DNA from 2 places in the Microbulbifer thermotolerans genome. Region 2 is predicted to be linked to the other one. Evidence: predicted binding sites of a transcription regulator. Region 2 holds the regulator's gene; the other holds the start of a gene.

Region 1 (15,707 bases), 320 kb from region 2:
CTATTTATTCTCTGCTGAAGGATGATATTCAGCCCTTGCTGGAAGGCCGGGATTCCTCAGAGATTGCCGCCATCTGGGAAGATATCCAGTCACACCTGCATTATGTGGGGCGGGGCGGGCTTTTGAGCTTTGCAGTCTCTGCGGTGGATATCGCGTTATGGGATCTGCGCTGCAAGCGCCTCAATCTGCCGTTGTGGAAGGTGGCTGGCGGCGCTGGCAATACCACAAAGTGCTATGCCGGCGGTATTGATCTGAATTTCTCCGAGTCAAAGCTGCTTGACAACATCTCCGGCTATTTGTCCCGCGGCTTCAATGCGGTAAAGATCAAAGTGGGTAAGGAAGATTACCGCGAGGACGTGGCCCGGGTGGAGGCCGTGCGCCAATTGATCGGTGATGATGTCACTTTCATGGTGGATGCCAATTACTCAATGACGATTGAACAGGCAGTGCGCTTTGGCCGAGCGGTTGATCACTGTGCTATCACCTGGTTTGAAGAGCCCACCATTCCCGATGACTATACTGGCTACGGCCGTATCGCTGATGCCATTAACATTCCCCTGGCGATGGGTGAAAACCTGCACACTGTGCACGAGTTTACCTACGCCATTGCGCAGGCAAAACTCGGATTTCTTCAGCCGGATGCTTCTAATATCGGTGGTGTGACCGGCTGGTTGAAAGTGGCGGAGTTGGCTTATGCGTACAACCTTCCGGTGTGCAGTCACGGTATGCACGAACTGCACGTTTCCCTTATGGCGAGCCAGCCTCACGCGGGTTATCTGGAAGTTCACAGCTTCCCCATAGATGAATATACAACCCGCCCCATCGTGCTGGAAAACGGTCGCGCCCAGGCTTCCAATGAGCCAGGCACTGGCGTGACTTTCGATGAAACCCTGCTCAGACCGCATTTGGTCATGCACACTTGATAGGTGGAGATAATGCAAGCTCTAGCAGCTCAATACGTCGGTAACCGATCTTTTGAAATACTTGAGGGACGTGTTGATGCGCCCTCGGCGGGTGAGGTGCGCCTGAGAGTCGGCTATGTCGGTATCTGCGGTACCGATATGCACATCTACCATGGCCTTATGGATCACCGCGTGCAGCCGCCGCAAGTGGTGGGGCACGAGATGTCCGGTGTAGTGGATGCGGTGGGTGCAGATGTTACCGGTTTTAGCGTCGGCGATCGGGTAGTGGTTCGTCCGCTGGATTACTGTGGAGACTGTCCGGCGTGCCGGGAAGGATACAGTCACATCTGTCATAACCTGAAATTCATGGGGGTGGACTCTGAAGGCGCATTCCAGAGTTACTGGAACGTCAAAGCCAGAACGTTACACAAGCTGCCGGAGCATGTGTCCCTTAAACAGGGCGCTCTGATCGAGCCGCTGGCCGTGGCCTGTCACGATGTGTCGCGTGCCCGCTTAAAAGCCGGTGAGAAGGCAGTGATTCTTGGTGGTGGACCCATTGGTCAGCTGATTGCGCAGGTGGCGATCGGCATCGGCGCCGAAGTCATGATATCCGAGCCGAGTCCGGAACGCAGAAGCTTCGCCACAAGTAACGGCGTGTTAGCGGTGAATCCCGTCGAGCAGGATTTAAAGTCTGCGGTAGACGAATGGACCGGCGGCAAAGGTGCCGATGTGGTATTCGAAGTTTCCGGTGTTCAACCCGCTGTGGACGTTATGACTGAAATTGCCGCTGTGCGCGGCCGTATCTGCATGGTGGCCATTCATTCGAGCAAGCCGCAGGTAGATGTGTTTAAGTTTTTTTGGCGCGAGCTGGAGCTGGTGGGCGCCCGAGTCTATGAAGCGGAGGACTTCGAGCGGGCGATTGATATGGTGGCGGACGGTAAGATCGACCTGGAGCCTTTTATCAGCAAGGTGGCGCAGCTGGACCAAATCGATAGTGCCTTCTCCAGCATGGATGGAAACCCCTCCGGTATGAAGGCTTTGGTGTCCTGTGGCGCCGATGGCTAAGTGAGTCAGTCAAATAATATTTTAAGGGGTGAAATTTATGTTGGATCAATTCAGTCTTGAGGGAAAAAAAGCCTTGGTTACTGGGTGCAACCGAGGTATCGGTAAGGCGATGGCTGTTGCATTGGCGGAAGCTGGTGCCGACGTGATCGGTGTATCGGCCAACTTGAGCCTGACTGAGTCTGAGGTGGCGAGTGAGGTAGCGGCTACTGGAAAACATTTTTTTCCCTATCAGTGCGATTTTTCCGACCGCAATTCTCTCTATGCATTTATCGATAAAGTGAAAACGGAACATCCACGAATCGATATTCTCGTCAATAACGCCGGCACAATTTTGCGAGCCCCTGTCGTGGAGCACGGGGATGATTTGTGGGATAAGGTGATTGAGGTCAATCTCAATGCCCAGTTTATCCTGAGCCGTGAAATCGGTAAGGAGATGGTTGGCCGGGGATCTGGAAAAATTATTTTTACAGCCTCTCTGCTGACTTTCCAGGGAGGAATTACAGTTCCTGGATACGCCGCCAGTAAAGGTGCCATTGGGCAGATTACAATGGCGCTGTCCAACGAGTGGGCCAGCAAAGGGGTGAACGTCAACGCGATAGCACCAGGCTATATTGCTACCGATAATACGCAGGCGCTGAGAGAAGATAGTGAGCGCGCGGCCAGTATCCTAGCGCGGATACCCCAGGGGCGCTGGGGGGTTCCGGAAGATTTTAAAGGCCCTGTGGTTTTCCTTGCATCCGAGGCATCCAATTATATGAACGGTAGTATCCTTCTGGTGGATGGCGGTTGGATGGGGAGATAGTCTGATGGCGCTAAAAACCAATGTGAATTTTATCAACGGTGACTATGTTGCTTCCCACTCGGAAGGAATTATTGAAGTGCTTAACCCCAGTACCGGAGAAGTTCTGGGGGCTATTCCCAAAGGGTGCGTAGAGGATGCGGAGGTGGCGCTCAATGCCGCAAAGCAAGCGCAAAAAGCCTGGGCGAAACGGACAGCCCGGGATCGCGCGGCGCTGCTGCGTAAATTTGCCGCGGCTATTCGGGCGGAAACAGAAATTCTTGCCGAGCTGCTGGTAAAAGAGCAGGGCAAATTAATTGGTGTTGCTCGCGACGAAGTCAATGCAACCGCCACTTTTATCGAGTATGCCTGCGACAATGCGTTGACACTGGAAGGAGATATTTTGCCTTCAGATAACGAAGGCGAAAAAATTTATATCCACAAAGTGCCGCGTGGTGTGGTGGTGGCAATTACAGCTTGGAATTTCCCCTTGGCATTGGCTGGCCGCAAGATCGGTCCGGCGTTGATCACAGGCAATACCATTGTGGTGAAGCCCACCCAGGAAACGCCGCTTGCGACCATGGAGTTGGGGCGCATTGCCAACGAAGTGGGGATTCCCGCTGGTGTTTTGAATATCGTCAATGGCGAGGGATCCGTGGTTGGTCAGGCGCTTTGCGAAAGCCCGCTTACCGCCATGATTACAATGACCGGCAGTACTCGCGCAGGCCAGATTATCCATCAGGCCAGCGGCAAGCACATGATTCCGGTGATGCTGGAGCTTGGGGGTAAGGCGCCGTTTATCGTGATGGAGGACGCAGATCTGGACAAGGCAGTTGAGGCGGCGCTCTGGACTCGTTTTGCCAATTGCGGCCAGGTTTGTACTTGTGCTGAACGCCTGTACGTCCACGAAGACGTCTATGACGCTTTTATGGATAAGTTTGTGCCCAAAGTGAAAGCGCTGAAAGTCGGGAATCCGATGGATGCAAGCGTGCAGGTAGGCCCGAAGGTGAACGCCCGCGAAATTGAGCATATTCACGCGCTCGTGCAAAAGAGTATCGAGCAGGGGGCTGAGCTCGTCTGTGGTGGCAAGCGCGCATCGGTGGAAGGCTTTGAGGGGGGCAACTGGTACGAGCCTACGGTTCTGACCAATGTTCGGCAGGATAATATTTTGGTGCACGAAGAAACCTTTGGCCCGGTCCTGCCCGTGGTGAAAATTTCCAGCATTGATCAGGCGATTGAGTATACCAATGACAGCGAGTACGGCCTTTCTGCCTATCTGTTCAGTGCGAATCTGAAGTATATACACCGTGCTATTGCCGAAATGGAAGTTGGGGAGGTATATGTGAACCGGGGTATCGGGGAGCAGCACCAGGGATTCCACAACGGGTGGAAGAAAAGTGGTATTGGTGGTGAGGACGGACGTTACGGCCTGGAACAGTACGTGGATAAGAAAACGATTTATTTCAATGAACTCTGACTGATCGACTCTTTTCTTTCATCTCATCAGGATGAATTTTTGCGGGGATTATTCCCCGTTTTTTTTGCCTGCGAAAGTGCTTCTGAGGCGTCAACGCGCGTGTTTCAGCCGGTTTCGGGGCACACTATCTACTCGGCTCTCTTGGCCAAGAAGTATCGTTGTTTTCAGGGAGTGAAAGCATTGCAGGTGCCCTGTCTAGTCGCCGTCGTTTTTCTTCCAGGTACGGAGTGCCCCTAATGCTCTCGGCTAAGAGAATCAGGGGGTTCCCAAGTGGGCAGGGGGTAATGCGCCCAAATTGTGTGTCTTGCGATACAGGGCTGGGTCAGACGGATAGCCCGGCAATCGGCCGGGCTCTAGGCTGTCGTTATTAAGAGGCTTGTGCTATTTGATGTTGGCGCGCAGCGCCGTGGTGGCCACATTGATCTTGTTGGCCTTAAGTGCGTCGAGAATCGCACGGTGCTCGTCAACGCAATCTTTGGGGTCGGAAATGCGCTTGTAGTTCATGCGCATACGTAACACGATCGGATACCAAAGGTTGACCAGCTCATCACCGCCAGCGGCGCGGATCAGGTACATATGAAAATCGATATCTGCCTTGGTGACTTCGTGGAATTCCTGCGCGTCGAAGGCATCTTGCAGCCGCTCAAGAATGTCTTCCAGTTCGGCAAAATCCATTTCGGTCAATTTGCCTTTTAGGTTTCGTATTGCGTGTACCTCGATTCTGCGGCGGATGTCGATCATCAATTCCTGCATCGAGGGGTCCAGCACGCTGTTGACTGAGACTCCGCAATTGTTCTTCGCTACCAACAGGCCTTCCTTGGTAAGCTGCAACAATACGTCGCGCACCGGCCCCCGGGAAACGCCGAATCGGTTGGCGAGCTGTTGTTCATTCAGCTTGGTATTGGGAGCAAGTTTGCCCGAAATGATATCGGAGCGCAGTTGATCCGCGATCTGTTCGCGGACGGGAATAATCTTATTGGCCTCACGCATATTCGTATCTGCTGACCAGTTAATCTTGGGGTGGGAGTGTATCGCCACCGCGGTATTTCGTCGAAAGAGCCCTAGTGGGGTATGCCGGGATTTCTAGTCCCAGACCACTTTGTAACAAATTTACAAATTTTATCAAACTGCAGATAGCGCTGCAGGGAATAGGTATAATCCCACTCAAAATGTTAAATGTCTACAATTTGTGGGTGTTTGCAGAGTTTTCGTACAGGGGGGGCGCAGTCCCGGCCTGATCTAAGCGCAAAAATGAACAGCGGTAGTCGTTTGTCCGTGCAGGAGGGAATACCGGAGTGGGGAATAATCAATGAGTGAAATTCTGGTTTGTGACTGGGGAACCAGCAGTTTTCGCCTGATGCGGCTGAGCGCCGAGGGGGAGATTGTTGGGCAGATTGCCTCTCAAGCGGGAATAAAATCCCTGCAAAATAAAGAAATCGAGGCCTACTTGCTCGATCAATGCCATCAGTTGGATGAGTCTGGAGCACTGCCGGTCATTTTGTGCGGGATGGTGGGCTCCGGTATCGGCTGGTATGAGGTGCCCTATGTGGATTGCCCGGTATCGATCGCTTCCCTGGCAGGGGCAATTCAGTCCATGCCGTCCGGGGCCGTGAACGCCTATTGTGTGCCGGGGGTAAAAAAATTGACCGGCGCGGAGGCCGACGTTATGCGGGGGGAAGAAACCCAGGCAATCGGGTGGTTGAGCGGTGCCAGCGAGGCCGAATGGGCGCAGAGCCTGCTCTGTCTGCCGGGTACCCACAGCAAGTGGATGTCAGTGGTGGACGGAGCGATTCGGGATTTCAGTACAGCTTTCACCGGTGAACTCTATTCCTTATTAAAGGAGCACAGTGTGCTGGTGCAGGGAGAGCAAGAGGATAGTGCGGCGGCCTTTGACACAGGGCTCGAGGACAGCCGCTCGGGCACTGCTCTGATTCATCAATTGTTCAACAGCCGCAGCCGGGCGGTGTTGGGCGTTTTGGATTCTGCCCACAGTGCCAGCTACCTTTCCGGGCTGCTGCTGGGCTGTGAAGTGCGGGCTATGGCAGAGAAGCTGAGCGCGGGGGCGGAGGGCAAATCACTGGTTCATCTTATTTGCGGTGATCATTTGGCGAAGCCGTATTGCCGCGCCCTGGCGTTTTATGGCATGGATTGCCGCCACTACTCCGGCGATACCTATTCCGCCCGCGGACTGCTGGCTATCGCCAGAGCGAGTGGATTGGTATAGCGCGTTCTGATGGTGGCCCCCGGCAATCGCTAATGGATACATGCCCGGAGCGTGCAAACATGCGCCCGCAGCCGCGGCGGTGGTATCAGCCCGGGTAGAATTTCTCTTCCATGCCTCTGGTGTCGGTTGCGTAAATAAAGAGGTGGCCGGCCTGCGGTTGTCGGCGCAGGGCGTCGGCGTCTAGCCCGAATTTGGCGGTGTTTACAAACAGTAGATTGCGTTCCGGGCCGCCAAAGCCGACGCAGGTAGCCTGCTGAACCGGTAGGTGGATTTCTCCAGCCACGCTGCCGTCCGGGGCGTAGCGAACCACCTTGCCATTGCCCCACTGCGCATTCCAGACATGTCCCTCTATATCCACGGTGGAGCCATCCGCGTGCACACCCTCCTCGGTAGTGGCGAACAGGCGGCGGTTGCTTAGCTGGCCCGACTCCGGGGCAAAATCAAATGCGTATATCGCGTAGCGGGGAGAGTCCGCAAAATACATGGTACGGCTGTCTGGAGACCAGCCGAGCCCATTGCTGATACGGATGTCGTCCAGGTGCTCGGTGACATTGCCATCGCTATCCAGGCAATAGAGTTTCCCGCGCTGCGCCGGATCTTCTGCCCACAAATCCGGCGTATCGATCAGAGATCCGACCCAAAATCGCCCCTGGCGGTCCATGCGGCCGTCGTTCAAGCGTACTTTGAGGTTTTGCGGCAGCCGGAAGATCCATTCCAGAGCCTGTGTTTCTGGCTGAAAACGGGCGATGCCGCTTTGAAACGCACACAGCAGCCAGTCACTTTTTTCGATAAAGGCAAATGAGCAGAGGTTTTCCGCAGTAGGGAATACTTCCTTGCGGCCATTTTCAGGAAAATAGCGGATTAGTTGATTGTTTGGCATGTCTGTCCAGTAGATGGCCTGGTGCTCAGAATGCCACAGCGTGCTCTCCCCCAGTCCGCAGGCGGTGGGTAGGGTGTCGATCAGTTCGAACTGCATTTGCGCTCCCATTTTTGTTAATTGTTGACATTATGCCGGGTGGAAGGCGGGCGGGGAAGCGTATAGGGTTGATCATGCGCGGAGCGGCCTGTGGGATCGGTAGTAGCGTGTGGCGCCGGGCCTGGCGCCTCAAACGGCTGGTGTCGTTGGACAGGCATTTCCGATAATTTTGCCGGCGGCGGTACACCCAGTCCCTTTTGCGCGCTCGGCGTCACTTATTAGGTGCCGTCGAGCGTGTTATTGGCGGAACAATGAAAGAGAAAAGGCAGATGACGGAAAACATGGAGATTTTTGAGTTGGCTCAGGCCCTCGGCGAGGCATTGAAAAAACGGGGCTGGCGTGCCACCGCGGCTGAGTCTTGTACCGGTGGCGGCATAGCGGATGCCATGACTTCCGTGCCGGGAGCCTCCGAATGGTTTGAGGGCGCGCTGGTCAGTTACGCCAACCGAATCAAGCGTGACATGCTGTTTGTGTCGGAGGATGACCTGGAGACTTTCGGGGCGGTCAGTGAACCTGTGGTACGGCAGATGGCCAGCGGTGTGTTGGCGATGATGGATGCCAATGTCGCTACGGCTGTAAGCGGTATCGCCGGCCCGGAAGGGGGCACTGAAGAAAAACCGGTTGGCACTGTGTGGATTGCGTGGGCACACTCCGAGGGGCAGGAGCCGGTGACGATTGAGGCCAGGTGCTACCATTTCGACGGCGACCGCGCGGCGATTCGGCGGCAGTCAGTCATCGCGGCCTTGCGGGGTATGTTGGAGCTGGTGCGGGCACACCCTGAGTAACACCGGAGGTTGCCGCTGGTATCACCGTGGTGGCAAGCTCAGGTTTTTCGGTCGGGGTGACGCTGCCGTGGACCGCTCCCACAGGCGCGGTCCAAGTCCGCGGCCTCTTCGAATTACTGGTTGCTTATACAGTAATCCTTCGCTAAGCTTGCCCCCATTCGACAACGTTTCAACACACGGGAAGACTCATGGATTCCAACAAAAACAAGGCGCTGCAGGCGGCTCTGGCGCAGATCGAGCGCCAGTTCGGCAAGGGCACAGTGATGCGGATGGGCGACAAGGGGCGCGAACGCATCCCCGCGATTTCCACCGGCTCCTTGGGCCTGGATGTGGCACTGGGTATCGGCGGTTTACCCCGTGGCCGTATCGTCGAGATCTATGGACCCGAGTCCTCTGGTAAGACCACCCTGACCCTGCAGGTGATCGCCGAGGCTCAGCGCCAAGGGGGCACTTGTGCCTTCGTCGACGCCGAGCACGCGCTCGACCCCATATACGCGGAGAAGCTGGGGGTCAATGTGGACGAGCTGATCGTGTCCCAGCCGGACACCGGCGAGCAGGCCCTGGAAGTGGCCGACATGCTGGTGCGCTCCGGGGCGGTGGATGTGCTGGTGGTCGACTCTGTGGCGGCGCTGACGCCGCGTGCGGAGATCGAGGGTGAAATGGGAGACTCCCATGTAGGGCTGCAGGCGCGCCTGATGTCTCAGGCTCTGCGCAAGCTGACCGGCAACATCAAGAACACCAATACCCTGTGCATTTTCATCAACCAGATCCGCATGAAGATCGGCGTGATGTTCGGTTCACCGGAGACCACTACCGGCGGTAACGCGCTCAAATTCTATTCCTCCGTGCGTCTGGACATACGCCGTATCGGTTCGGTGAAAGAGGGCGACGAGGTAGTAGGTAACGAGACCCGTGTGAAGGTGGTTAAGAACAAGGTGGCGCCGCCATTTAAGCAGACCGAGTTCCAGATCATGTACGGCGAGGGCATCAACCTGCTGGGAGAGATCGTCGATTATGGCGTCAAGCTGGGGTTGGTCGACAAGGCCGGTGCTTGGTACAGCTATAAGGGAGAGAAAATCGGGCAGGGCAAGGCCAACGCGGTGAAATTCCTGAAAGAAAACCCGGATATCCGCGATGAGATCGAAGGGCAGCTGCGCGCTCAGATGCTGGGCGATTTGGCGCCGGCCTCTCCTGAAGAAGTGGTGGCGGACACTTCGGACGAGTAAATGCCCGCCACCACTGGAACCGAGGCGGCCAATTCGGCTCGAGCGCTCTTCGATGCGGCGCTCGAGCTGTTATCCCGTCGCGAACACTCCCGCCTTGAGATCAGGCAGAAACTCTCGGGCCGCTTTCCTGAGGCCGACTTCGATGCGCTATTCGAGCGCCTACACCAGCTTAATTATCAGTCCGATCGGCGTTTCGCCGAGGTGTTCACTCGCTCCAAGATACAACGCGGTTATGGGCCACTGCGTATCCGCCGCGAACTGCAGCAACGCGGTATCCACAGAGACCTGATCGGCGATGCCCTGGAGGGAGTCCAGGTAGACTGGTTTGCGCTGGCCGCTGAGCAATTGCAGCGTCGCTTCCACACCCCGGTCAGCCGTGCGCTGCCCCGAGAGCAGCAATGGAAAGAGCGCGCTCGGCGCCAGCGTTTTCTCGCTAACCGGGGTTTTTCCGCCGAGGCAATTCAATGGAGCCTGGATGCGGAAGGGATCGACCTGGGTGATTCAACGCGCTAATTGCCCGAGGTCACGGATGTGCCGTCCCGCAGGCGCTAATATTTCCGTGCAGCCCTGACCGCTTGCATATAGTTTCGGTGGTTGCAGGCTGCTCCCTTGGAGCGATAAACCCAAAATAATAAGAGCGAGGTGTCCCCATGATTCTTTCCATAGACCAGGGCACCACTGGCACCACTGCCTTTGTCTTCGATACTCGTGGCACTTTGATCGGCCGCAGCTACACGGAACTTCCCAACTACTATCCGCGGCCGGGATGGGTGGAACAGAAGGCCGATGCCATTTGGTGGGTCACCCGGCGAGTCTGCGCCGCCGCATTGGAGCGCGCGGGTATCAGCGCCTCCGATCTGATGGCCGTGGGCATCACTAACCAGCGGGAAACCACTTTGCTATGGGACCGCCAGAGCGGGGAGCCGGTCAGCCCGGCCATCGTCTGGCAGTGCCGCCGCTCGGCGGATATTTGCGACACGCTCAACGTCGCAGGCAAGGCCGAGTTGCTACGGGAAAAAACGGGCTTGGTTCTGGATGCCTACTTCTCTGCCAGCAAGCTGCTTTGGCTGTTCCGCGCCCAACCGGAGTTGCTGGCGAGAGCCCGGTGCGGAGAGCTTTGCTTCGGTACCGTAGACAGTTGGCTAATCTGGAAGATGACCGGTAACCGCGACCATTTCACTGACCACAGTAACGCCAGCCGCACGCTGCTGTATAACCTGGACAACAAATGCTGGGACCCGGAGTTGCTGGACCTGTTTGGTATCCCGGAATCTCTGTTGCCGGAAATCCGGCCATCCGCGGGGCATTTTGCGGATACAGATCCCGAGGCATTTCTGGGTGCATCAGTACCAATCTGTGGTGTGGCGGGTGACCAACAGGCGTCACTATTTGGGCAGGGCTGCACCAATCCCGGGGATGTCAAAAATACCTACGGCACAGGCTGCTTTATGCTCGCCTATGCCGGTCCTGAGCGCCCACGGCAACCGGAGGGCTTGTTGGCGACGATTGCCTGCGACCCAGCCGGGCAGCCCGCCTATGCGGTAGAGGGGGCGGTGTTTACCGCGGGTTCCGCGGTGCAATGGCTGAGGGACGAAATGGGCCTGATACAAGAGGCCGCGGAGACAGAAATGATCGCCCAGAGCGTGCCGGATACCCGCGGAGTCTATCTGGTGCCGGCCTTCAGCGGTCTTGGGGCGCCACATTGGCGCGCTTCGGCCCGGGGGACCATTTGTGGACTCACACGGGGCTCAGGTCGGGCTGAATTGGTGCGCGCAACCCTGGAGTCCATTGCCTACCAGAGCGACGAACTGGCGCGGTTGATGGGCGAGGCGCTGGGGCTCCCAATCCGGCATATGCGTGTCGATGGCGGTGCCAGTGCCAACAATTTTCTGATGCAATTTCAGGCAGATATTTCCGCACTGCGAGTGGAAAGACCGAAGCAGATTGAATCCACTGCTGTGGGCGCCGCCTTACTGGCGGGAATTGGCGCCGGAATTTGGTCTGCTGACAAACTGCCGCCACGTCTGCTGGATATAGAGCGGGATTTCCTGCCGGCGATGGCGGAGGAAGAACGCAACCGATTGCTCGCCGGTTGGCGGCGGGCTGTTGCGGCCTGCTGCGCATTTTGAGTGGGCCGCCTATCCTCAGGGAAGGAGGTGACAATCATGTCTGTACACGACGAGTTACAGAAGACTATTGCCGATATGGTGGACGGGAGCCGGGGTATTCTGGCGGCCGATGAGAGCAGCGGCACTATCGCAAAACGGTTTGCTGCCATCGGTGTTGAATCTACGGAGGAAAATCGACGCTTCTATCGCGCCTCGCTGCTGTCCGCTGAGGGACTGGGCGACTATATCAGTGGCGTTATTCTATTTGAGGAAACGCTCGGCCAGGTGGATGATCGGGGCGTCCCATTACCGGATGTGGCAGCGGCGCAAAACATTGTTCCCGGCATCAAGGTAGACAAAGGGAAGGGGGCATTGCCGGGTGCCCCTGGCGATCTGATCACATATGGTCTTGACGGCCTCGCGGAGCGTCTGGCCGGTTACAAAGAACAGGGTGCCCGCTTCGCCAAGTGGCGGGAGGTCTATCCCATAAGCCCGGGTAATCCCACTCGGTTGGGGCTCACTGCCAATGCGGAAATGCTGGCGCGCTACGCCGCTGTGTGCCAGTCTGTCGGCGTGGTGCCGATCGTGGAGCCGGAAGTGCTGATGGATGGCAATCATGATATTGAGCGCGATGCCGAAGTGAACGAATGGGTGTGGCACGAGGTCTTCCACGCCCTGTACCGCCACGGAGTTGTGTTGGAGCTGATGATTTTGAAGCCAAGTATGGTGACGCCTGGCAAAGAATCCACCAGGGCGGTACCGGAGCAGGTGGCCGAATACACCATGCGCAGCCTGCGCCGGGCGGTACCCGCAGCGGTGCCGAGTATTAATTTTCTCTCCGGTGGCCAGGGCCCGGAGGAGGCCACTGCCAACCTGAACGCACTCAATCAGCTGTGGCAGGCGCCCTGGCAGCTCAGCTTTTCCTATGGCCGCGCGCTACAAGAGCCGGCGCTCAAAGCCTGGGCGGGCAGATCCGAAAACGGTCCCGCATTGCAGCGGGCGCTGTTGAAACGGGCTCGCCTCAATCATCTGGCAATGCGAGGGGAGTACCGGGAAAGCCTGGAACTGGAATGATATGACAATTACAAGAAAACAGAGCGAGGAGAGAAATGGAGTTTGTCACCCGTGGAAACCGCCTCCACTACCGGTGCTGGTGGGTTGAGGGGGCACTGGGTGTCGTAGTCATTGCCCACGGCCTCGGCGAGCACGGAGGCCGCTACCGGCAGTTGGCACAGTTTTTAAACAGTGCTGGGTTCAGCGTGTACGCGCTGGATCACTACGGGCACGGCCTGTCCGAAGGCAGAAGGGGACATATCGAGGACTTTGCATTCTACAGCGAGGATCTGCACCACTTTATCCGCCTGGTCAAAAAGGACAATAGCGGGCGCACCCTGCATTTACTGGGGCATAGCATGGGTGGTGTAATTGCCTGTGGTACTGCTATCCGCTTCGGTGGTATTGATAGTCTGATACTATCGGCGCCGGGTATTCGCGGGTGCGAAGAGCCGGCAGGGGTTGAACTGTGGCTGGTGCGGCGGCTGGTCAGTTTGCTTCCCCGCCTGGCCCTGCCCAATCGGGTGGACCCACGCTGGTTGAGTCACGACGAATCTGTGGTTGAGTCCTACAATACGGACGACCTGGTATACGGGCGGATCTCGCTGCAGTGGTTCGATGCTTTTCTGCGGGAACGGGAATACCTCTATCCACGTCTCGCGCAAATTACCGAACCCTGTTTGATGCTGCTCCCGGACTCAGACCGCATAGTGGATAGTGCCACCAGTCGTGATTGGTTCGCCCATTTGGGGAGCAAATCCAAGGTGCTGGAACTTTTCCCGAACGCATATCACGAGGTGTTCAATGAGCCAGAAGATGGGCCTCGTGCGCGAGAACTTCTGCTGGAACACTTGAAGGCGGTGGCGCCGATGGCCGCTTCGGCGGTTGCCGGCTGACAGCGCGGCTGTGGAACTCCCGTCGAGTCCGTGCTGTTGAGGGTTTAGGCGGCTTAAAGGGGGAAGCGGTTTTCAAAATGCGCGCATACCTCCTTCACGCCTCCGTAGTTCCGACGTATGCCTCCCTGTAAGCGCCGTCAGCTCCACGAGCGGCGTCTCCAATTCTTGGGGTTGCGCTAAAACCGGGAGCCCCGCCGTTACACAGTGAAAAACCCCACTAACCGTTGTACTATACGCGGTCATTTTTGCCCCCCTGAGCGCGGGGCCTCGGGAAATCTGTAGGGTGGAACATGGATAAAAAGTTGTTGAGTCTGCTGGTGTGCCCGGTGAGTAAGGCGCCACTTGAGTATCGCGAGGAGGCTCAAGAGCTGGTGTGCAAAGCCAGCGGTCTGGCTTATCCGGTACGCGACGGTATCCCGGTCATGCTGGAGTCCGAGGCGCGTCAGCTGACCGCCGAGGAAAAACTGGAAAAGTAGAGCATGGCCGAACCGAGTGTATTCAGCAAGATTATCGCCGGAGAACTCAGTGCCGAGCGAATCTACGAGGACGAGCAATGCATCGTAATCCCGGATCGTTCTCCACAGGCGCCGACCCATCTGCTGATTATCCCGCGCAAACCTTTGATCAACCTCTCCGATGCGGAAACCGAGGATAAACCGTTGCTCGGCCACTTAATGTGGGTGGCGGCGGAAGTGGGCAGGAAGCTGGGTTTGGACGGTTTCCGCCTGGTGGTCAACAATGGCCACTCAGCCGGGCAGACAGTCTTTCACCTCCATATCCACCTGTTGGCTCAGAAGAAATTATCGGAGCAGGGACTGGCCGTCTCTTGATTGGGCGGCTTGGTAACGGGTGACTTCCGGAATGACTGGCCGGGGAGCAAATAGGCCCCGCCAGCGGCACGGAGAGTTACGGGAAGCATTTTGCCCGCACAACTGGCATTATTAACCAATTAAATTTAACTAGTGAAGTGGAATTACGCCGGATGAAAAGCGCACAGATTCGCGACGCCTTTCTGAAGTACTTTGCCGAGCAGGGCCACACGGTGGTGCCCTCCAGCTCCCTGGTGCCGGGCAATGATCCGACCCTGCTGTTTACCAACGCCGGTATGGTGCAGTTCAAGGACACCTTCCTCGGGCAGGAGCAGCGCCCGTATAGCCGCGCAGTCAGCGCTCAGCGCTGCGTGCGCGCCGGCGGCAAGCACAACGATCTGGAAAACGTCGGCTATACGGCCCGCCATCACACCTTTTTTGAAATGTTGGGCAATTTCAGCTTTGGCGACTACTTCAAGCGCGAAGCGATCCAATTCGCCTGGGAATTCCTCACTAAAGTATTGAAGTTGCCCGAAGAGCGCCTCTGGGTAACCGTCCATATCAGCGATGACGAAGCGGCGGACATCTGGCTGAAGGAGGTCGGTGTCAGTGCCGAGCGCTTCTCTCGCCTGGATGAGGACAACTTCTGGCAAATGGGGGACACGGGGCCCTGTGGCCCCTGTTCTGAAATCTTTTATGATCACGGCCCCGAGGTGCCCGGAGGTCCGCCCGGCTCCGACAACGACGACCTGGATCGCTATATTGAGATCTGGAATTTGGTGTTCATGCAGTATGAGCGCACAGCCGACGGAGAGCTGCATCCGCTGCCCAAGCCCTCAGTGGATACCGGCATGGGGCTGGAACGCATTGCTGCGGTGATGCAGGGTGTGCATTCCAACTACGAGATAGACCTTTTCCAGGCTTTGCTCAAAGCCGCTGGTGACATTGTCGGCTGCAGCGATATGGAGGAAAAATCCCTGCGTGTTATCGCTGACCATATCCGCTCCTGCTCCTTCCTGATTGCCGACGGTGTCATGCCCTCTAACGAGGGACGGGGGTTTGTGCTGCGCCGCATTATCCGCCGCGCTGTTCGCCACGGCCATAAGCTGGGCCACAAGGAAATTTTCTTCTACAGACTGGTCGAAGCCCTGGTAGAGCAAATGGGCGATGCCTATCCGGAGCTGCGCGAGCGGCGCGAGACTATTGAGTCTGCATTGCGCAAGGAGGAAGAGCAGTTTGCCAGAACCCTCGACAAGGGAATGGCGCTGCTTGAAGAGGCCCTCGAATCCCTGCAGGGAGATGAAATTCCCGGTGAGCTGGTATTCACACTGCACGATACCTACGGCTTCCCTACGGATCTGACCCAGGATATTGCCCGTGAGCGAGGCCTGACTCTGGACATGGCCGG
Region 2 (15,707 bases):
ACTGAATTGCGCAAGCTTGCCGCTGAGGCGGATCACATCTACCTGGCCACGGACTTGGACCGCGAGGGAGAGGCCATTGCCTGGCATCTGCGCGAGGCCATCGGCGGCGATGACGAACGGTATCGCCGAGTGGTGTTCAACGAGATTACCAAATCTGCGATCCGGGAGGCCTTCCAGGATCCGGGCCGCCTGAATATGAACCGTGTAAACGCTCAGCAGGCGCGGCGCTTTTTGGACCGCATTGTCGGCTACATGGTATCGCCGCTTCTGTGGGAGAAGGTTGCCCGCGGTCTCTCCGCCGGGCGGGTGCAGTCAGTGGCGGTGCGTTTGGTGGTGGAGCGCGAACGCGAGATCCGCGCATTTGTTCCGGAAGAATACTGGACAATTAACGCCGACACAGAGACCACTCGGGCAGAAGCGCTCCGCCTGGAGGTAAAAAAGCAGGCCGGGGAAAATTTCCGTCCGACCAATGAGGCTCAGGCTAGCGCTGCGGCCCAGGCCCTGCAGGCCAGTGACTTCGTCGTCAGCGCAAGGGACGACAAGCCGACCAGCTCCAAGCCTTCGGCACCCTTTATTACCTCCACACTGCAGCAAATGGCCAGTAACCGCCTGGGGTTCAGTGTCAAGAAAACCATGATGTTGGCGCAGCGCCTCTACGAGGCGGGCCACATCACCTATATGCGTACCGATTCCACGAATCTGAGTGCAGAGGCGGTGGAATCCGTTCGCGAGTTTATTGGCGAGCAGTACGGTGACAGATATCTGCCGGAGCGCCCCAATGTATACAGCAGCAAGGAGGGGGCTCAGGAAGCGCACGAGGCGATACGGCCGTCGGATGTGCGTGTGCAGCCGAATATGCTGCCTGGCATGGAACGGGATGCCGAGCGGCTATACAACTTGATCTGGCAGCAGTTCGTGGCTTGCCAAATGACCCCAGCCCAGTTCACCTCCACGTCGATCGTGGTCAGTGCCGGGGACTTTGAGCTTCGCGCTCGCGGTCGAGTGATCCGCTTCGACGGCTTTATGAAAGTGGCACCACCGGCTGGCAAGAAAGATGAAGATCTGGTGTTGCCGGACGTAAAAGTTGGCGAAAAGCTGGCGCTGAAAAAGCTGGATCCAAAACAGCACTTTACAAAACCGCCGGCGCGATACAGTGAGGCGGCGTTGGTAAAAGAGCTGGAAAAGCGCGGTATCGGCCGTCCTTCCACCTACGCATCCATCATTTCCACAATCCAGGAGCGAGGCTATGTACGCTTGGAGAACCGCCGCTTCTACGCTGAAAAGATGGGGGACATAGTCACCGACCGGCTGAACGAAAGCTTCCAGAATCTGATGGATTACGGCTTCACCGCCAACCTGGAAGAATCTCTGGACGCTGTCGCAGAGGGCGAGAAGGGGTGGAAGGAGTTGCTCGACGACTTTTACCAGGATTTCTCCGCACGGCTGGAAAAAGCCCAGGCGGCAGAGGGAGGAATGCGCCGCAACACGCCAACAGACACAGATATTGAGTGCAGCAAATGCGGCCGCCACATGCAGATTCGAACTGGCTCCACCGGGGTATTTCTCGGCTGTTCCGGCTATGCATTGCCGCCCAAGGAGCGTTGCACGAACACCATGAACCTAGTGCCCGGTGACGAGGCGGTGGATGCGGACAAGGATGAAGAGGCCGAATCCCGTCTGTTGCGTGAAAAGCGCCGGTGTCCCAAGTGCGGTACCGCCATGGACAGCTATCTGTTGGACGAGCACCGCAAGCTGCATATCTGCGGCAACAACCCGGACTGCCCCGGCTATGAAGTTGAGCAGGGCACATTCAAAATCAAGGGCTACGATGGCCCCGTCATTGAGTGCGATAAGTGCGGTTCGGATATGCAGTTGAAATCCGGCCGTTTTGGCAAGTATTTTGGCTGTACCAATGAATCCTGCAAAAACACCCGCAAGCTGCTTAAAAACGGTCAGCCAGCGCCGCCGAAAATGGATCCGGTACCCATGCCGGAACTTCCATGTCAAAAGGTGGACGACCACTATATCTTGCGTGACGGCGCCACCGGTCTATTCTTGGCCGCCAGTCAGTTTCCGAAAAACCGCGAGACCCGTGCGCCTCTGGTAAAGGAACTGCTGCCGCACAAGGATGAGATAGATCCGAAGTATAGCTTTCTGTTTTCCGCGCCAGTCGAAGATGACGAAGGGCGCGATACGGTAGTGCGCTTCAGCCGCAAAACCCAGGAGCAGTATGTGCAATCCGAAGAAAATGGCAAAGCCACGGGATGGCGCGCCTTCTACCGCGATGGCAAGTGGCAGATAGACGCAGGTAAAGCCAAGCGCGCGCCCGCGCGCAAAAAGGCGATGGCGAAAAGCAAATGAGTAATCCTTATACCGGGATTGTGGCTTCGTCGCTGCGCAAGGCTGCGTTGCTGTTGGAGACTGAGAACGCCGCTCCGCTGGCGCGCACTGCGTTGTATGAGGCGGTAGTACTGCAGTTGTGGCGCGCCTATCGCGCATTTCTTGCCGAGTTGGCATTTCAGCTGCAATTGATGACCGAACCGGAGTCCGCCCAGACACTTGCCGAGTGTGCACAGGCTGCGGGTAAAACCTGCAGCCAGGCGGTGGAGCTCCAAGAGTTGTTGGCCAATCGCAACAGCTGGTTGGCGCAGATGCAGGCGGCCTGGAGGCAGTTGTGGCACTTCTCCCAAGAGAAATGCGGCGACCGGCCCCAGGGCGACAATCTGATACCGGTACAAGACATCTCGGCATCTGCCGCCCCGGTGCTGAATGATAGCCTGCTGTGGGAGTGGCACGGGGCTTTGGGGGAGCTGGTGCAACGCCAGCGCGCACAGGCGGAGGAATGGTAACGCCATTTCACCGCAGACCTGTCCTTCTTTTTCCTGTCACTGAATGATTGCCCCTGTGTTACACTGCGTGGAAATCGATGTAGAGGGAGAAGTCCATGTCCTCCGAAACTTTTGAAATTGTCGAACTGGCCAACGGCGATGTGGCATTGCGCCGGGCCGGGCACAGGGAGGACCCGCTGGTTCGCATCCATTTTTCGGCAGAAAGTCTGGAATTCCTGCGTGAACACAAAGTCGCTGTGGCGAGAGCAATGCTGGAGGCTGGAATAGAGGCTGTTCAGTATATGGAGGAGCAGGGGGCTGAGTATCTCGAGGAAGAGGAAGAAGAGGTACCGGTTAATCACACGGTACACTGACTGATGGGTGCGGAATGTTCGGTCGCGCGCAGGAGGGTGGTCTTTCCGTGCCCGGCTAGTTACTTCCGGGCCCCCGCAAGCAATGCCCCCGCGTAAGTTTTGCAAAGGCCGAGCGATCGATTAGCAAGCAAAGACTCGGCCTGAATATCAGATGTTCCGCGTCTACGGGTTTTGGCGGATCACGCCCACCGCAAGTCCTTCAATCGCAAAGTTTTTGTCCCGCATATCCACCTGTATTACTTCAAAGTCCTCGTTTTCCGGCAGTAACTGAACGGTTGCCTGATTGCCTTTGCGGCGGAAGCGTTTGACAGTCACTTCGTCTTCAATGCGGGCGACCACAATCTGGCCGTTGCGAGCCTGGTCAGTTTTTTGGACCGCGAGCAGGTCGCCGTCGAGGATCCCTGCGTCACGCATGCTCATCCCGTGTACCCTCAACAGATAATCCGCTGGCGGGTGAAAGAAATTTGCCGGCAGATCGCAATAATCCTCGATATTTTCCTCCGCCAGGATCGGATTGCCCGCCGCCACGCGGCCGACAATGGGGAGGCCTGTCTGATGATCCGGTATACGGATACCCCGGGAGGCGCCTGCCACCATTTCGATGGCGCCCTTGCGGGCCAGGGCCTTGAGGTGTTCCTCCGCAGCATTGGGAGAGCGAAAACCCAGTTCCTGGGCGATCTCTGCCCGCGTGGGCGGGTAACCTGTTTCCTCCAGATACACCTTGATCAGTTCAAGTACCTGGGCCTGGCGTGCAGTGAGGTTTGTCATGGAATCACCTGATCTTTGTCTGTATTTTTATACAGTTGCTGGGATTATATACAGATTTGACAGCAGTGCAATCCTCGGGGTGCAGCTGCTACATTGAGAAGGAAATGCAAAGAAAAGTATGTATTCTGACGATAAGTGCGACAATGAGGGAACACAATAATGTTAGATGCGAAAATGCCCGAAGCGTGGCGTGTGTTGCGTATTCAATCAGAATTGGTGGACGGCATAGAACGCCTGATTGCTCTGAGCGGTGCCGTCACCGTGTTCGGCAGCGCCCGTTTTGCGGAAGACAGCCCTGAATACAAGCAGGGCGTACGGCTGGGGGAATTGCTGGCCGCTGAGGGTATCCCGGTGATAACCGGCGGTGGTCCTGGGGCCATGGAGGCCTGTAATCGCGGCGCTTATCCGCAGCCAGGAACCTCCATAGGCCTCAATATAGAATTACCCTTCGAGCAGAAAGCCAATCCTTATCAGGACATCAGTTTACATTTTCGCTATTTTTTCGTGCGAAAATTCATGTTTGTCAAGCATGCGGTGGGCTTTGTCGGTTTGCCGGGTGGCTACGGGACTCTGGATGAACTATTCGAGATTTTGACTTTGGTACAGACCCAAAAAGTGCGCCGTTTTCCCATTGTACTGGTGGGCAAGCGCTATTGGTCTGGGTTGCGGGATTGGTTGGTGGATACAGTTTTGGAGAGGGCGTGTATCGATTCTTCGGACCTCGACTTATTCAAAATTGTGGATACCGTCGATGAGGCTGCCGAGTTGATTATCGAGCACATCAAAGAACGGGAATAAATCCGCTGTGGCCAGCTTGCTGGATGGCGGGTGATGTCAGTGATCAAGCTCGTCAGTTCCCGTAAAGCTCTCGCCTTCCAGGGTATCCAGCGGGTTGGCTGGTTCCACCGTATTTGCGTCCTGTTCATGAGCGGTGGTGCCAAAGGCGATATTGGCATCTTCAGGCGGTTCAGCGTCGACGATCGGCAAAGCCGGCCAGTGGTCCCGCTCGAACTCGCCGACGGCGCCATCCAGGTACTGTACTTCCACGGTCCCGTGTACTTCGTCGATGGCCACCACCTCGAATAACTCGCCGCTGTCGATATCTTCGTACCAATCGCCAATATCGGGTTTAGGATGTGCCATGGCTGCTTCTCCCAGTTGCTTTCCTTTCAATCTAGGGTCGGTCCACCCGTGGCAACAAGGCGCCATCCAAGCAGGAATATGCTAATCTGGCAAAACCAAACAGTTGTTTTAAATGATGGTTTAAACAGGCATGAGTCAGACGGATACCGTTAGCCGGATCCTGGATGCGGCGGAGATACTTTTCGCCGAACGTGGGTTTACCGAGACATCACTACGCACCATTACCAGTACAGCCGGTGTCAATCTCGCTGCGGTTAATTATCACTTCGGGTCTAAAAAAGAACTGATACAAGCGGTATTCGAGCGGTTTTTAACACCTTTCACCCAAGCTCTGGCTGTCGAATTGGACAGGCGTGTCGCTACCGGAGAGCCACTTACTGTGGAGGATCTTCTGTCGAGTATTTACCAAGTGGCCATAGGCAGCCTGGTGAAGCGGGGCAGGGATCCGCAGCGGTTTATGCGCTTGCTCGGGCTGGCCTATACCCAGTATCAGGGACATCTGCGCCGTTTTATCGTGTCCCGTTATGGCGATAGCTACCGGCGCTTCGCCGGTCTCCTGGCCCAGGCGCTGCCTGGATTGGACCCGGTGACCTTTTACTGGCGCCTCTATTTTATGCTTGGGGCCACTATTTTTACTTTGTCGAGCTTTGATGCCATCGAGGCTATCCTGAGGGAGGATTTCGGGGCGGAGAGCAGTCTCCAGGAGACGCTGGAACGCTTGGTACCCGCGGCATCGGCAATGCTTAAGGTCAACGGCTAGGACGCCATTGCAATACTATCTGACTCAGCGGGAAGGGAGTGGAGCGTGAAGGGGGGATAGAAGCGCACCCCACAACAGTAGCGTCAGAAAAGGGTGCAATCGGGCGGATTTACCTGGTGTCTGGCTGCCCCCTGCTGTGTCGTTCACATTTAACGAAGAGGATATTCCATGATCGGCCCGGTAATGATCGATATCGAGGGGCTGGAGTTGACTGGGCAAGATTGCGAGTTACTGCGGCACCCGCTGGTAGGTGGATTGATTTTTTTTGCGCGTAACTACCGCGATAGAGTCCAGCTGGAAGAATTGGTTGCGGCGATTCGCGAGGTGCGTCCCGAAATCTTGTTGGCAGTGGACCAGGAAGGTGGCAGGGTGCAGCGTTTCCGTAATGAATTTACCCGGCTGCCATCCATGCAAGCGCTGTGTGGTCGCGCAGATAGCGGCCAGTTACAGGACGTCGGTTGGTTGTTGGCGGCGGAACTGTTGGCGGTTGGCTTGGATTTCAGCTTTGCCCCGGTGCTGGATGCGGACGATCATCGCAGCCGCGTCATTGGGGATCGCAGCTTTTGCGCCGACCCTAGACGCCTGGCCGAGCAGGTGCGGCCTTTTATGCGGGGAATGCGGGAGGCCGGCATGGCGACCACCGGTAAGCACTTTCCCGGTCATGGCCATGTGATCGAGGACAGTCATGAGGAGCTGCCCGAGGACGGGCGCCCGCTGCAGGAAATTATGGCGACTGATGCGCAGCCCTTTATTGACTGTATAGAGGCAGGGGAGCTGGATGCGATCATGCCCGCCCACATCCGCTTTGTTCAGGTGGACCGCCGGCCGGTGGGATTTTCCCCGGTCTGGCTCCAGCAGACGTTGCGCGGGCAACTCGGTTTCAGTGGCGTTATCTTCAGTGATGACCTTTCCATGGGCGGCGCGGCTATCGCGGGAGGGTACGCAGACAGGATTCGAGCGGCTTTGGAAGCCGGGTGTGATATGGGGGTTGTCTGCAACTGCCGTGCCGGGGTTATTGAAATACTCGAGACGCTGGACGGCTATTCTCCCCGCCGCGAATCCAGCGAGCGGTTGAAAATAATGCGAGGTAGACCGGTGATTCAGTCCTGGCGGGAGCTGAAATCCTGTGAGCGCTGGCATAAAACACGTGATTGGCTGGCGTCCTGGATGTAGGGGGCTCGAGGCCGGGTTGCCGCTTTGTGAAGTATCGGCAACAAAGATGAAGCTGCCCACTGAGCGTGAAGGGGTGGCTATAGAGAGCCGTCCGGGCGGGGTAAGATATAGCGATAAACAGCGTGTAGCGGGAGTTGTATTTCGTGGAATCAGCTAAAGAACTCATGTTGTCCTGGATTGGGGACAATCGCTTCTGGATTTTGTCCATTTTTTTGATCGTTCTGGTAACGGCCCTGTCCTCCTGGTTATTGGGCCGCTTTGTTCACCGGCTCGCCGAGCGGGCGGAGCGGACTGTAAACCCTTGGGACGATGCTTTGGTCGGCGCTTTGATGCCTCCTGGGTCGGTGTTGATCTGGCTGCTCGGCCTCAGCGTGGCTGCCAACAGAGCCGGTGTAGTGACAGGGGCGGAAATTTTTTCCCTCGCGGTGCCGGCGCGGGAGATTGGCCTAATACTGGTGTTGGCCTGGTTCGCCTGGCGATTCTCGCGCAATGTGGAACACAATCTTCGCGATCCCCGTTATATGGGTAAACCCATGGACGCGACCACAGTGCGGGCAGTGGGCAAGTTGGTGCGCGCCTCAATCGTAATTACCGCCGCGATGGTGATTATGCAATTCCTTGGCTACAGCATCAGTGGTGTCCTGGCTTTTGGCGGTATCGGTGGACTCGCGGTGGGTTTTGCGGCCAAGGATTTACTGGCTAATTTTTTTGGCGGCTTGATGATCTATTTGGATCGCCCGTTTGCCGTCGGCGATTGGGTCCGTTCGCCGGACAAGGAAATTGAGGGTGTGGTTGAGGATATCGGCTGGCGTCTCACCCGTATCCGCACGTTCGACAAACGGCCCCTCTATATCCCCAATGGTGTTTTCACCCAGATTGCGGTGGAAAACCCCTCGCGTATGTTGAATCGGCGCATATACGAGACCATTGGCATCCGCTATGAGGATGCGCCTCTGATGCCGGCCATTATCGCCGACGTGAAAGCAATGCTGCAGCAGCATCCTGAAATCGATACTAATCAAACGTTGATTGTCAATTTCAATTCGTTTGCTCCGTCATCGCTGGACTTTTTTATCTATACCTTCACCAAAACCACCGATTGGGTGCGATATCACGAGATAAAGCAGGACGTCCTATTAACAATATTAAAGATTATTGAAGGTCACGGGGCTTCTTGCGCCTTCCCGACCTCAACGCTGCATATTGCCGAACTGTCTTCGCTAAAGCGCGAAGTTGCCTTGGATACTTGATGTCAATCAGAGGGTGAAAAGTATATTTTTTCCATTTACAGCGGATTTAAATCAAATTTTGACGATTTGTTGCATGTAATCGTTGAATCTTGGTATTTATTTCGCATCGAGCCCTAGACACTGGCGCCGATTTATCTAAGAATCGGAGTTCGTACACCAAGCTTGTGCTCGGTGGACGGTTCGAAACCGTAATCGCTGTTTGGGGTGATTACTGATAATGGGGTGGCGCTTGGCCTAACGCCTTTCTCGGGTGAGTGGGGTGGGCGCAATAACAATAATGAGGTTGTCTCAATGAGTGATCGCGTTACAGGTACTGTGAAGTGGTTCAATAACGCCCGGGGTTATGGCTTCATTACCTGTGGAGAAGGAACTGAGGATATTTTCGTTCACTACCGCAGCATTCGCGGCGATGGTTATAAAACATTGAACGAAGGCCAAGCGGTAGAGTTTGAAATGCAGCGGGGCGATAAGGGATTGCTGGCGGAAGATGTTGTTCCTTGTGAGTGATTCCCGCTGAATTTACTCGTTGAAATAACTTTTCTGCAAAATGGAATCCAAGGGACAGAGAAGCCCTGAGTTCCCACTGGTGTAGCCTGAAAGGCGGGTCAAAGACCCGCCTTTCTTTCGTTTTTCTCCGGCTTGTGGCCACCGGTGTATTGCCCCTTATTGCTGCGACGGGGCGTACTGGTTGGCCGCCGCCCCTGAGATCAGCCTCCGATCACCCGCAGCAACTGGCCGCAGAACCAGGATGCATAGGTGCCGAGCGCGTAGCCCAGTACTGCCAGTAGAACCCCTACAGGCGCCAACGCGGGGTGGATGGCTGCGGCTACTACCGGAGCTGAGGCTGCGCCGCCGACATTAGCTTGGCTACCTACCGCCAAGAAGAAGGTGGGGGCTTTGATGAGTTTCGCCACCAGCAGTATTAGCCCCGCGTGTACTGCCATCCAGATGGCTCCGAGCACAAATAGCTCGGGGCTATCTTTTAGAGCGGCGATATTCATGTGCGTGCCTATGGTGGCCACGAGGATGTAAATAAATACCGATCCTACGCGGGAGGCACCGGCCCCTTCCAACTGTTTTGCGGGCGAAAAGGCCATCGCCACGCCAAGGGTGGTGGCGATAACGATTACCCAGAAAAACTGACTGGTAAAGCTGAATCGTGCCAGTTGCGGGGCATTATTTTGGAACCAAGGGGCGAGTTGATCCGCCATTACATGGGCAATACCGGTGATGCCGAAGCCGACGGCGGCAATCAACATCAGGTCCGGCAGGCTGGGAATGCGTTGGTGTTTCTTCTGCAGCGCCTCCACTTTTTCTCGAAGCTGGGTGATGGCTTCAGTATCGGCACCGCGGCGCTGGTCCAGTGTCTTGGCGTTGCCCGCCATAATCAGGAGCACGGCCATCCATAGGTTTGCAATGATCACGTCCACGGCCACCATGGCGGAAAAGATCTGATCGCCCACGCCAAAGATTTCTTTCATCGCCGCTTGGTTGGCCCCGCCGCCGATCCAGCTGCCAGCCACGGTGGTCATGCCGCGCCAAACTGCATCGGGGCCGTCGACACCGATCATGTCCGGGTTTACCGCGGACACAATCAGCAGTGCCACAGGGCCACCGATCACAATACCCAAAGTCCCGGTCAGAAACATAATCAGCGCTTTCGGCCCCAGATTGATAATGCCTTTGAGATCTATGCTCAGGGTCAGTAACACCAGGCTTGCCGGTAACAGATAGCGGGAAGCAACGTAGTAAAGGTTTGAGTTTTCCGCATCGATAATGCCGAATGTGGTAAGCAATGAAGGAAGGAAATAACAGAGTAGTAGAGCCGGCACGAAGCGGTAAAAGCGCTTCCAAAACGGGTGCTCGCTACCGGCGGTGTAAAAGACAAAGCCCAGAATGGCGGCAAGCATGCCGAGAATTGTTGCATCGTTGGTAATCATGGAAATACTGGCTAGTTGTTAGGGGTTTTATAACTCTGTGTCTGCCATAGCGCTCGATGAACTGGCTTTTGCTCCGAGCGGTTGGGAAGGTTAAACCTCAGGAGTGACAGCATTTTATCCTAGAGAACCCGTGATGAAATCGCTAACTGGCACGACAGAGACTCCAGGCGCAGATGGGATCACTCGGCTGTTTTCAAAACTGTCGGATACATGACCTTATCCGGTGGAGTCTTGTGTTTTCCAAACGCCGATCTCTTTGCCTGAGCGACCCTGCGAATTAATCAAAGGTTCCCTGTATGGGATGCTTCTATCACTCGGAAGTTTTTAGTATACCGGAGTGCAACAGCTTGGGTAAGTTATTCGAACCCCGTGCCTGTTGTTTGCTGCCACACTACCTATTGGTCAAGGTATTTTTCAGTCATCATCGATAAAAGCAAGAGAATCGTGATACTTCTGCTAACCGTGAAAGCACTGACGTGGTTGCGGGATGTTCTGGCTATCGGGCTGCCAGCGGAGATGGGCTGGCAGACTTTCGCCTGTGCGGAGAGCTAGAGTGAATCAGCGTATTGGGCGCTCTACAAGCGCTAGGGAACCTCTGATTCATTCGCGCGCACACTATGAGGTTCCGGGGCGCTCAGGCAATAGGATGGCCACTTCGAAAACGTACGAGTATTTCCCTGTAGCTCCGACGGATACATTCCTGTATCCGTCGGTTTCGAAATGGCCAGCCTATCACCTGAGATTCTCATCTGGCTCCAAAGAGTTTTTACCGTCAGGAAGTGAATTAACCAGAGGTTCCCTAGGTGCCCGAAGCTTCCTCTGCCGAGGTTATTGTTCTGACCTCGATAAGCACGCCGAAGGCGGGGTGATCGATGTAGTGCAGCTCACCGCTGCGCATGCGCCGCTCGGCTTGTAACAGGGCCACATGGCGCGCGTAGGTCGTGTCTGGGGCCAAGGCTCTGTCTGCCATTGCTGGCCGAAAGTCTGCAGTGCTCATCAGGTCCAGAGGTTCTTCCGTAGCTGCTTTCGGGGGTAGAGGCAGCGGGATACCGGTGTTGTCATCGCTGGGTTCGCTTAACCACAGGTTGGTGCTCAGATGGAGATAGCGCGCCACACTTAGTGTCACGCTACCGCCCAGACGACTTTGACTTCCCGGGTTCTCGCCGCTGTCAATAATAATCGCCGGGGAGTTGCGCTTCTGTTGCAGCACCTGGCGCCAGGCTTTATGGAAAAGTACCCGCATGTCACCGCTGCGGTTCAGTGCCGCTGCTTTGTTACTCAGTTGTGTGGCCGCCGGGACCAGAAGGGGGGCACCGCCAGTAGCGGTATCGAAATCCACCCATTTGTCTGGGTAGCGCAGTCGTGGCGCTGCGGGCCAGTCTTCACTGGAGTTTTCCATGCCGCCAATGCGCTCGAAGACGATCATCTCTATCTCGAAAGTGGTGCCCGCATAGTTGACAGCTTGGGCACTTGCCGCCGTTGCTGCCAGCAGCAAGGCGGCGCAGAGTCTTAGGATGTTTGTCATGGAGTTACCGCTTTCTGGTCGTCTCGTTACTGAATCTACCGCGAAACAAGGCTGGTGCCGCGTTCGAGGACTTTGCTGCATTCGACGGCCGAAATCAGTTGGGCCATGGATGCAAGCTCCTTGCGAACGGATAGTATCACTGCGCCAGCCGTTCCAACACTCCGCTTACTTGTTGCAGGCGCTCGCTGGGCCCGCCTTCGTCGAGGGCAAAGTTCAACTGGTTGGCGCCCGCGAGCTGATAGCGTCCCGGTTCCCTCTGCACCATTTTTACCAATGTTAGCGGGTCCACCCGGGTGTCGTCCGCAAACTCGATGCGTCCCTGAGCTGCCGATGCTTCCAGCTTGCGGATACCCATGGCGTCCGCTTTGAGTTTGATCTCGGTGGTGCGAAATAGATGCTTAACCGGTTCCGGCAGCAGGCCGAAGCGATCAATCATCTCTACTTGGAGCTCCTTGAGCTCCCGGCTGTCAGCCGCATTGGCGATACGTTTGTACATGATGAGCCGCCCGTGTACGTCTGGGAGGTAATCGTCCGGGATCAGCGCCGGTACCCGCAGGTTGACATCTACGGCAGGGGATTCGAGCGGCTCATCGATATTGGGGGTTTTGCCGCTGCGAATAGCTTTAACCGCGCGGTCGAGCATTTCCATGTAGAGGTTGAAGCCGACGCTCTGGATCTGGCCGCTCTGTTCCTCGCCGAGCAGTTCGCCGGCGCCGCGGATTTCCAGGTCGTGCGTGGCCAAGGTGAAGCCTGCCCCCAGATCTTGGGCCTCGCTGATGGCTTCCAGGCGCTTGACGGCATCGGCAGTCATCGCGCGCTTGTTTGGGGTGAGCAGGTAGGCGTAGGCCTGGTGGTGGGAGCGCCCGACGCGGCCGCGCAGCTGGTGCAGTTGTGCCAGACCGAATTTATCCGCGCGCTCGATAATGATGGTGTTGGCGGTCGGTACGTCTATGCCGGTTTCAATGATGGTGGTGCAGACGAGCACGTTGAAGCGCTTGTGGTAGAAGTCGCTCATTACCTGCTCCAGCTCCCGTTCGCGCATTTGTCCGTGGCCGATTCCGACCCTGGCTTCCGGCACCAGATCCTGCACTTCCCGCGCGATCCTTTCGATACTTTTCACTTCGTTGTGCAGGAAATAGACCTGACCGCCGCGCAGTATCTCGCGCAGTATCGCCTCTTTGATCAGAGCGTCGTCGCGTTCGCGCACGAAGGTCTTTACCGACAGGCGCCTGGCGGGTGGGGTGGCGATCACCGACAGGTCGCGGATACCGGACATGGCCATATTCAGGGTTCGCGGGATCGGTGTCGCGGTGAGCGTAAGGATATCCACTTCCGCACGTAAGCTCTTCAGACGCTCCTTCTGGCGCACACCGAAACGGTGCTCTTCATCGATGATCAGCAGGCCCAGGTTGCGGAAGTCCAAATCGCTGGAGAGCAGTTTGTGGGTGCCGACCAGAATGTCGACCTTGCCATCGGCTACTTTTTCCTTGACGTTGTCGATCTCCTTGCCGGAGCGGAAGCGTGAAAGCACTTCGACGGTAACCGGCCAGTCGGCGAAGCGGTCCTGAAAGGATTGAAAATGTTGTTGGGCGAGCAGTGTGGTGGGGACGAGCATTGCCACCTGCTTGCCAGCGTGCACGGCGACGAAAGCGGCGCGCATGGCGACCTCGGTTTTGCCGAAGCCCACATCGCCACAAACCAGGCGGTCCATCGGTTTCTCCGCGAGCATATCTGCAATTACGGCTTCTATCGCCTGCTGTTGATCTGGCGTTTCCTCGAATGGGAAACCGGCGGCGAACTCGCGGTAGGCGAGCCCCGGGTCGGCAAAGGCATGGCCGCGGCGCGCCTCGCGGCGGGCGTAAATGTCGAGTAGCTCGGCGGCAGCGTCGCGGACCTTTTCCGCTGCCTTGCGTTTGGCTTTTTGCCACTGTTCGCTGCCGAGGCGGTGCAGTGGTGCCAGAGCTTCGTCAGCGCCGGAATAGCGGCTGATCAAGTGTAGGTTGGATACGGGCACATAGAGCGTGGCCTCATCGGCGTATTCCAGGGTCAGGAATTCCGCTGGTTGGCCATCGAACTCCAGGTGCTGCAAACCGCGGTAGCGGCCGACGCCGTGATCAATGTGCACCACCGGGGTGCCAATACGCAGCTCTGCCAAGTTCTTGACCGCAATCTCTGCGTCGTCTTTGGCTTTCTTGCGCCGGCGCTGTTGCATGACCCTTTCGCCGAACAATTGCGGCTCCGCCACAAGCGCGACAGGAGGTTCGCTGAGGACCATTCCCTGATCCAAGGGGGCGACGGTAATACCGTGGGGTTCGCCGCTATCGAGGAATTCGGACCAGCTTTCGAACTGCACGGGTCTCAGATTGATTCCAGCGAGCAATTCCAGGAGAGCCTCGCGGCGACCGCCACTTTCGGCACAAAAAAGAACCCGCCCCGAATAGCTCGCCAGGTGGCTCTGCAGTGCCGCCAGAGGTTGCTCGGATTTTCCGTCCACGGGCAGTGACGGGGGCGTTTCGCTGGCAAAGTTGTAGTTCCCCTGGGCGTTCGGCAGTGTATCCGGGGAAAGGATCGCCCGGGGCCGTTTTTTCAGTGCGGCATTAAATTCTGCTACGTCCAGCAGTATCTGCCGCGGCGGCAATATCGGCCGGTGCAGATCTCCGCGGCGGCTCTCATAGCGGTTGTTGACCTCGCGCCAGAAGTTTTCCAGTGGCTGTTGAATGTCTCCGAGGAGAAAGATCTGGCTGTCGGCGGGCAAATAGTCGAACAGGCTCGCGCAATTGCCGCCGAAGAAGAGCGGCAGATAGTACTCTATACCGGCGGGGGCGATGCCGGCGCTGATATCCTGATAGATGGGCACCTGGGTGGGATCGCCTTCAAAGTGCTCGTGCCAGTTCTGCAGAAACTCCGCCAGAGCTGCCTTGTGCAGTGGAAACTCCCGCGCTGGTAGCAGGTGAATACTGTCAACTTTATCGACGGTGCGTTGGCTTTCGGGGTCAAAGGTGCGCAGAGAATCTATTTCGTCATCGAATAGATCAATGCGGTAGGGCAGGGGGCTGCCCATCGGATAAATATCCATCAGCGCACCGCGCACCGCAAACTCACCGTGTTCATAAACGGTATCCACACAGTGGTAGCCGGCCTGTTCGAGTTTGATTCGCTGCGCGTCGATATCGAACCGCTGTCCCTCGTGCAGTATCAGAGCATTGCCGGCCACATAGTCGCGCGGCGGAAGCCGGTGCATTAGTGTGCTGACAGGCGCTATCACGATGCCACTTTCCATTTGCGGCAGCTGATAGAGGGTTGCGAGACGGTCCGAGATGATGTCCTGATGGGGGGAAAAGGTATCGTAGGGCAGTATCTCCCAGTCCGGGAAATGAAAAATTTCTACTTGCTCACGGCCCGCGCCATCTCCCCCGGGCTTGTTAAAAAATTTCAGCTGCAGCTCCATGCGGTGCGCTTCGAGGCTGTCGCGGGTGACCAGCAGGGTGGGGGTTGCGCGTCTACGGGCGGCATTTAATACGGCCAGCGCAGCGGCGGCGCCGTGCAGTTGCCCCCAGAATTGGCGGTCACTGGAGGAGCGGAAGGCCGGTGGGGCGACGGGATCAAAATCAGTCATCTTTCCTTAATATATCCGCATTTTTTGGGCTGAGAAGTGGTTTGGGGCGTTATTGTAGCGGTGAATGTTCTATGCTGCAGATAATCCGTAAAGGCTGCATTTTTGGCGGTCGTGAAAAGCCGCGGCCCGGGGTGGGAAACGGGCGCTTGGCAGAGGAATAAATTGGTAGTTTTACTACAATTTTTAGGCTCTTTTTTGCTCAGTTGCGCGCTTTTAGGTGAATGCTTATATTGCGCAGCCACGCGGCACTGGGGCAGATTTTTCCCGCCGCTAACCCCCGCCATCAAACACATTGCAGAGGTGTCTGACAGTGAATCAGAAGCGACCGAA

The links. Region 2 encodes LexA, which represses DNA repair genes until DNA is damaged. Its sites were predicted from a motif close to ACTGTNTNTANANACAGT; they were not measured.
Region 1: the regulator LexA is predicted to act here: its motif matches at 8,323-8,340, upstream of recA (recombinase RecA).

Annotation. Positions count from the first base shown of each region.
Region 1 is NZ_CP014864.1:2,361,634-2,377,340, reverse strand. Features, by position in the region: gene A3224_RS10075 (mandelate racemase/muconate lactonizing enzyme family protein) at 1-923, shown strand, start outside; gene A3224_RS10070 (zinc-dependent alcohol dehydrogenase) at 936-1,967, shown strand; gene A3224_RS10065 (SDR family NAD(P)-dependent oxidoreductase) at 2,005-2,769, shown strand; gene aldA (aldehyde dehydrogenase) at 2,747-4,222, shown strand; gene A3224_RS10055 (GntR family transcriptional regulator) at 4,604-5,212, opposite strand; gene A3224_RS10050 (2-dehydro-3-deoxygalactonokinase) at 5,532-6,446, shown strand; gene A3224_RS10045 (SMP-30/gluconolactonase/LRE family protein) at 6,532-7,422, opposite strand; gene A3224_RS10040 (CinA family protein) at 7,692-8,207, shown strand; gene recA (recombinase RecA) at 8,396-9,433, shown strand; gene A3224_RS10030 (regulatory protein RecX) at 9,434-9,946, shown strand; gene glpK (glycerol kinase GlpK) at 10,084-11,562, shown strand; gene A3224_RS10020 (class I fructose-bisphosphate aldolase) at 11,599-12,615, shown strand; gene A3224_RS10015 (alpha/beta hydrolase) at 12,651-13,490, shown strand; gene A3224_RS10010 (Trm112 family protein) at 13,781-13,966, shown strand; gene A3224_RS10005 (histidine triad nucleotide-binding protein) at 13,970-14,320, shown strand; gene alaS (alanine--tRNA ligase) at 14,473-15,707, shown strand, end outside.
Region 2 is NZ_CP014864.1:2,042,986-2,058,692, reverse strand. Features, by position in the region: gene topA (type I DNA topoisomerase) at 1-2,361, shown strand, start outside; gene A3224_RS08665 (DUF6586 family protein) at 2,358-2,849, shown strand; gene A3224_RS08660 (hypothetical protein) at 2,945-3,202, shown strand; gene lexA (transcriptional repressor LexA) at 3,365-3,970, opposite strand; gene A3224_RS08650 (LOG family protein) at 4,130-4,768, shown strand; gene A3224_RS08645 (DUF6763 family protein) at 4,805-5,113, opposite strand; gene A3224_RS08640 (TetR/AcrR family transcriptional regulator) at 5,244-5,873, shown strand; gene nagZ (beta-N-acetylhexosaminidase) at 6,042-7,046, shown strand; gene A3224_RS08630 (mechanosensitive ion channel family protein) at 7,181-8,296, shown strand; gene A3224_RS08625 (cold-shock protein) at 8,588-8,803, shown strand; gene A3224_RS08620 (DUF819 family protein) at 9,004-10,236, opposite strand; gene A3224_RS08615 (CsiV family protein) at 11,036-11,761, opposite strand; gene mfd (transcription-repair coupling factor) at 11,898-15,377, opposite strand.